DNA from 3 places in the Pseudogracilibacillus amylolyticus genome. Region 2 is predicted to be linked to each of the others. Evidence: riboswitches for the same ligand, from Rfam matches in the RefSeq annotation. Region 2 holds a riboswitch; each other region holds the start of a gene.

Region 1 (2,268 bases), on a different contig from region 2:
TGTACTGTGTTGCTTCTTTAATCCGTGCTTTAATATTTTCCTCATCTTCTAATTGACCTGATTTGGATGTAAATAAACCAAGGACAACTTGTGCTCCTCCGTTTGGAATAAATTCAAGTGGCTTAAAATCTCCTGAGCGATCATCGTCGTATTCAAGGAAAAAACCGTCCACTTTCTCTTTAGCAAATAGCGTTGGTGCAATTATGCCATAGCTACCTTCAAAGGCCCAGTTCGATCTGTAGTTCCCACGGCAAAGGTGAGTCGTTACATAAAGATCTTCTGGCTTTCCTTCGAGCACCCCATTTACTACTTTTAACGCCAATTCAATCAATTTCTCTCTGGAGTACTTGCCATCATTAAATGGAATGTCTGGGGAAGATAGTCCCGCAATATATACATCATCAAACTGAAGGTAACGTACGCCCGCATCATAAAATGCTTTTAATGCATCACGATACGTCTGAATAATGTCCTCTGCATATTCTTCAACATCAGGATAAATATCTTCATTCCGAATCCCTACATTAAAAAGTTGGTTCGGACTTGGGATCGTCTGCTTAGCAACTGCACGACCGTCAACAATTTCTTTGAATACAATAAAATCTTTAACATGTGGGTGATCTGAATTAAATGAAATTTTTCCAGTATTTCGTACGTTATACTTTTCTGTTTCTTCATTTCCGTGAAAAATATAGCCAGTTTCTGGTACATACCCTTCTATCCCATTTAAATGCTCAAGAAAATCAGTGTGCCAAAATCTACGTCTAAACTCTCCGTCCGTTACTGCAGACAAGCCTATTTCAATTTGTTTATCGACAATGCGTTTAATTTCTTTTGTTTCAATATCATATAACTGTTTTGCTGAAATTTTTCCTTCTCGAAAATCCTTTCTCGCTTGATGGATACTTTCTGGTCTTAATAAACTCCCAACATGATCTGCTTTAAATGGTGCTTTCGTTACTGTAATTGTCATAAAACATTTTCCTCTCCGTTTTCGTATTTAGTCTGTTTTTAAGGCATTGCGATATCGTTTTTTATCATTCCCCCGATTTCATTGGACTTTTCGGGGTTATTAACATCAAAAAACCCCTTCTTGAATCAAGAAGAGGTTAACACACGATAGTCTCTCGCTCTCCTTATCTTCAAGCATAAATGCTTCTGGAATTGGCACAGTACTTATAAAAAGTCTGTTGCCGAGGCTTCAAAGGGCCAGTCCCTCCACCTCTCTGGATAAGAAATTAAAACTATTTAACTGTGGTTTATAAGATATCGTGGTTTAGCATAAATGTCAAGAAAAATATACGAACCTTATATAAGTATATCTTCCTTCTTTGAAATATTATTTTTGGCAAGATACAATTAAAGAAGAGACAAAACTTTAATTTACTAGGAAGTACTAACTAATCTCTAAATAATTTAAACAGAAGGGATGCACAGTTTATGCATTTTCTTTTATATTTACTTGTTTTTATATCTTTTACAGACCTTTTTGCCCAATTGCCAATAACAAGCACTTATGCACAGAGCTTAGGTGCAGCAACCGGGTTCATCGGTTTTATCGTTGGAGCATATTCATTAACGAATCTATTTAGCAACGTGTTTGCTGGACATTTTGTTGATAATAAAGGGCCTAAAAAAGTCATGATTGTAGGGTTTTTACTAAATGGAATCATTTTATTTTTATATTCTGTCGTTACCTCTCCTGTCCAGCTCCTATTTGCCCGTTTTTTAAACGGGGTTACTGCAGGTGTTATTACTCCAGCAGCTTTTACTTATATAACTTTATATAATAAGGACAAAAAAAGTGGAAAAACAATGGCCTATGCAGGTGCGGCGGTAGGTTTGGCAGCGATCAGCGGGCCTGCCTTTAGTGGAATTATTTCATCTAAGGCTGGCCCGGAAATAGTTTTCGTGACACTTGCTGTCCTCATGATTTTAGGTGGTTTATTAACGTTACTATTAAAACCGCTTCATAAAGAGCAAAAAGCTGCAGAAAAAAAGGACTCATCATTAATCGATTACTTTCCTCTATTTAAAAATAAAGGATTAATTATTTCATTTGTCGGCGCCTTGTCTTTAGCCGCTTCTCAAGGCATTCTAGCCTATATGCTCCCTTTGAAAGTAACATCCTTACAAATGGAAGACCATATTAGCGGAATGTTAATGAGTATATTTGGAATTGTAGCTATTTTAATCTTTGTTTTACCAACCAATCGTGTATTCGATCGCTACCAGAGTCACAATGTTTTAGCCATTGGTTTACTATTC
Region 2 (2,268 bases):
TGGATAATATTTGTATCAACGGAAAACTTTTTCGATACTTCACTAATTAAAGCTTCATTTGCAAAAGCACCTAAAAAGTTGAGGCGTAATACTTTTCCACGTTTCTCTACATTATTGAGAATGTCCGCAACACTTTCTTCTACGTCTGGATTTGCCATTACTTGTTCGACAAATTTTTTCGTAACAGGTTGTTCTGGGTTCGAGAACACATCTAGAACATTACCAGTTTCTACGATCTTCCCTTTCTCCATAACTGCAACCCGATCACATATTTTCCGAATCACATGCATTTCATGGGTAATTAAAATAATCGTGAGGCCAAGTTTTTTATTTATATCAACTAGCAAATCAAGAATTGAATTAGTAGTTTCGGGATCAAGTGCTGATGTAGCTTCGTCGCAGAGGAGAACTTTCGGATCGTTAGCAAGCGCACGCGCGATTCCTACACGTTGTTTTTGTCCTCCGCTTAGTTGGGAAGGATAGGCTTTTTCTCTTCCGGTTAGCCCGACCAAATCGATCAGCTCTTGAACCTTCTTTGTCTGTTCTGTTTTTGGAACACCTGCTATTTCTAGTGGAAAAGCAATATTTTCCTCCGTCGTTCGTGACCATAAAAGATTAAAATGTTGAAAAATCATCCCGATTTCTTGTCGAGCTTGTCTTAAATTTTTGCCTTTTAGTTTAGTCATTTCTTTTCCATCAATAATAACGGATCCATCCGAAGGCTCTTCCAAACGATTTAGTAGCCGTACTAATGTACTTTTCCCTGCACCACTATACCCTATTACCCCAAAGATTTCGCCTTCTTTAATTTCTAGTGATAAGGAATCTACTGCTGTAATCGGGCTTTTATCTAATGTAAAAACTTTCTTTAAATTTTGTATCGATATCATGATTTGCCCTCCTTTAACATCGTTGGTTTGGGAAACTATGAAATTCGCATAACATTAGATTCATACTCTAATGCCATCCTGTTTACTCTTTCAGATACAATTAAAAAAGTCTTCCTGTAAGAGAACAGAAAGACTTAACAATCTATCTTCACGTTCTCTCATCTATCAAAGCATCTGCTTTGCAGGATTTAGCACCTTTCAATTTTGGAAGTAAAATTGAAGGTTGCCGCGAATTCATAGGGCCAGTCCCTCCATCGCTCTTCATAAGAGTTAAGATGTATTCCTTTTTATTGATAACAATAAACAATATAGCATTATATCTGTTTTTATGTCAAGTAATACGTTTAATCTTGTCGAAAGAGCTCTGGTGCATATGTCCATACATAATGATATATATTTGCAACGGAAAAGAATGTATACACTTTTTCTTTAACTTTATCGTCCTTCATAACGAACAAGCAAGGTACACTTTCCACCTTATATTTCTGCATAAATTCTGGGTACAATGATGCGTTCATCTCATAAAAAATATCTTGCTGATGTGTCTTTTCGATTTTTTCTAAAAATGAACGCGCTACATGACATGTTCCACAAAAAGGGGTATGAATGTATAATAAATAGTCACTTTTTTGTTCTAATTGTTCTGCGGTTATTTCTTGCAAAAGAATCACCAATTTCCTTATAACATCAAATACAATGGATCTATTTTAAAATTATGTTTTACCAATTCATGAGCAATAATATTCAAAGGAGTTAGTTCAACTTGTTGATAATCATCCGGAATATACATTTGAATGGAATTGGGTAGTTCAGCAGTTAATTGCTTCCTTAACCTTATTCCAGGTTCATCTGCATCAACAAAAATATATACGTCACGATTATCTAGATCAAATTCATCTAACATTTCATCAAACTTTTCCACACCAAATGTTCCGTGTGTACAAATGATATCGATTTCCTCTCTGATTATTTTCTGAACATGTATCTTATCGGATAAACCTTCTACGATAATAACTTTCTTATCATTTAAAATACCCAATGCTTCTCCCCCAATTTCAAGGTAGCCATCATTGAAAGCCAGAAGCCTCTAAAAACTACATGCACCCTTATGGTAGGGTGCAAGTAATATTATTCCTATTTAGAAATATAGGCATTATATTCTTCAGAGGAAAGCAGGTCTTCTAGTTCTTCATCATCGGACGGTTCAACAACAATCATCCAAGCTTGTTCATAAGGAGATTCATTAACATACTCTGGATTATCTTCCAAACCTTCATTAACTTCTACAACTGTCCCGCTTATTGGTGCATACAATTCTGAAACTGTTTTTACAGACTCAACACTTCCAAACGGCTCATTCACTTCAATTGTATCGCCC
Region 3 (2,268 bases), on a different contig from region 2:
TTTATTCCATTGTTCTTCTTCTGTTAGGGTGTTTCCTTCTTCCGTAGAGGCAAAACCACATTGTGGGCTCAAACAAAGTTGATTAATATCTACATATTTCGTTGCTTCTTCTATTCTACTTTTGATTTCATTTTCATCTTCGAGTTCAGGAGTCTTAGATGTGATTAGCCCTAATACAACATGTTGATCTTTAATGAATCGTAATGGTGAAAAATCTCCAGATCGCTCACTATCATACTCTAAGAAAAAGGCATCTACATTAACACGGGAAAATAATTCTTTTGCTATTGGTTCATACCCGCCTTGATATAACCAAGAGGATTTAAAATTCCCACGACAAATATGAATAGTAATTGCCATATCTTCCGGTTTGTTTGCTAGAGCCTCAACGGTAATATCGGCAAATTTCTTCACCAGTTCATCTGGATCGAATCCTTGTGCTTTTATCTTATCTCGGAAAGCATCACTGAATAGTGCACCCCAGCTTGTATCATCTAATTGTAAATAGCGACATCCCACTTCATAAAAAGCCTGAATGGCATCTTGATATACGTTAACAATATCTTTAGCCGCATCATCGAGTGAAGGATAGGAAGGGTTACTTAAATAAGGCTCACTTCCAACTACACCTGAATAGAAAATCATATTAGGCCCGGGGATTGTAATTTTGGCAACATGGTCACCGGCTATCCTTTTCAAATACGCGAAATCCTCTAAAAATGGATGGCTTTTCGGGAATTTTAATTTCGAATCAACGGTATATGCTTCTGCTTTTTTCATCACTCCATTAAATGCGCCTTGTATGTCTATTTCATAAACACGAATCCCTTCAATGGCTCTTATGAAATCTAAGTGCCACCATCTTCTCCTAAACTCGCCATCCGTAACTGTCGTCAGACCTATTTCCTTTTGCTTTTCAACAATTTTAGCAATCTCCATATCTTCTATGGAACGTAATTCTTCCTTCGTTATTTGGCCTTCCTGATATTGTGCCCTTGCATCTTTAAGTGCTTGTGGACGCAAAAAGCTTCCTACATGGTCTGCTTTAAATGGCGCTTTAATAGTGGAATTAATCAATTTGTACAACCCCTCTAAAATGAATTTATTCTGTTTGTTTTGCTTTTTAGGGTATTAGAAAACTTGGCATCCGCCAAGCCTTTGGGCGGATGGCTTAGTTGCACTTATGCAGACGGGAAAGATTTTATACTTTCCTACCTGCCAAAAAAATCCCCTCTTAAATAAAGAAGAGATTCGTATCAGAGATAATTACTCTTCTTATCTTCAAGCCTCACGCTACTGGAATTAGCACAGTACAAAAATGTCTGTTGCTGAGATATCTTAGGGCCAGTCCCTCCATCTCTCTAAATAAGAAAATTATAAATTCAGTTATTATTATTATTAAATTACCTGTATATTCATTGAATGTCAATGGTCGGGGGGCGATTAAGTTTCTTTAATGGTCAAGAAAGTATGTCTTAAAAAAAGAGAGTAGTATAATAGACTCATAGACAGAGTGGAATATACCAATTATCCTAGATTGTTGGGTAAATAGAACTATAAGAGAATTACGTATCCAAGAGATGTGAAACTCTGGCTTTTGTAAATGAATCTAATTAAACAGCAGGAGAGTGAGTCTGATGAAAGCAGCAAGAATTTATGCTGAAAAAGACGTGCGAGTGGAAGATGTAGAGATTAAAGAAGTAGGCACAAAGGATGTTAAAGTAGAAGTTGCTTGGACAGGTATTTGCGGTTCTGATTTGCATGCATATTCACATTTCATTGGCATTCCTACAGAAGAACATCCATTAACCAAAAGACAAGCTCCACTTACATTGGGCCATGAATTTAGTGGGACAGTTACGGAGGTTGGAAGTGACGTAACATCTTTAAGCGTAGGCGATCGAGTTTGTATTGAACCGAATATTCGTTGCGGGGAATGTAAAGAATGTCGTGAAGGTAACTATCATCTATGCAGAAATAGTAATGCGGCATTTATTGGCCTTGCGGATGATGGCGGGTTTGCGGAATACTGTGTGCTAGATGAACAATACTGCCATCGTATTCCAGACAATATGACTTTGGAGCAAGCGGCACTTGTAGAGCCGACAGCAGTAACGCATAGAGCTGTAGATTTAGCAGGAGTAAAACCTGGCGATAATGTTTTGGTTACTGGTGCAGGCCCAATTGGTTTATTGACGGTTTTAAATGCGCGTGCAGCTGGGGCAAATAAAATTTTTGTTAGTGATGTTTCCAAAGAACGTTTAGAAC

What was found. A riboswitch is a leader RNA that binds a small molecule or an ion and turns the genes downstream of it on or off. The one in region 2 is predicted to bind S-adenosylmethionine.
Region 1: it holds a riboswitch for S-adenosylmethionine, as region 2 does, so the genes downstream of both, ACPYKA_RS14825 (5-methyltetrahydropteroyltriglutamate--homocysteine S-methyltransferase) here and ACPYKA_RS05040 (methionine ABC transporter ATP-binding protein) in region 2, are expected to answer to the same signal.
Region 3: it holds a riboswitch for S-adenosylmethionine, as region 2 does, so the genes downstream of both, ACPYKA_RS17470 (5-methyltetrahydropteroyltriglutamate--homocysteine S-methyltransferase) here and ACPYKA_RS05040 (methionine ABC transporter ATP-binding protein) in region 2, are expected to answer to the same signal.

What each region holds. Positions count from the first base shown of each region.
Region 1 is NZ_JBPPZG010000147.1:6,731-8,998, forward strand. Features, by position in the region: gene ACPYKA_RS14825 (5-methyltetrahydropteroyltriglutamate--homocysteine S-methyltransferase) at 1-973, opposite strand, end outside; SAM riboswitch class I at 1,134-1,237, opposite strand; gene ACPYKA_RS14830 (MFS transporter) at 1,441-2,268, shown strand, end outside.
Region 2 is NZ_JBPPZG010000027.1:18,553-20,820, forward strand. Features, by position in the region: gene ACPYKA_RS05040 (methionine ABC transporter ATP-binding protein) at 1-890, opposite strand, end outside; SAM riboswitch class I at 1,046-1,160, opposite strand; gene ACPYKA_RS05045 (thioredoxin family protein) at 1,235-1,552, opposite strand; gene ACPYKA_RS05050 (toprim domain-containing protein) at 1,570-1,929, opposite strand; gene gcvH (glycine cleavage system protein GcvH) at 2,025-2,268, opposite strand, start outside.
Region 3 is NZ_JBPPZG010000212.1:3,164-5,431, forward strand. Features, by position in the region: gene ACPYKA_RS17470 (5-methyltetrahydropteroyltriglutamate--homocysteine S-methyltransferase) at 1-1,077, opposite strand, end outside; SAM riboswitch class I at 1,273-1,372, opposite strand; gene ACPYKA_RS17475 (2,3-butanediol dehydrogenase) at 1,638-2,268, shown strand, end outside.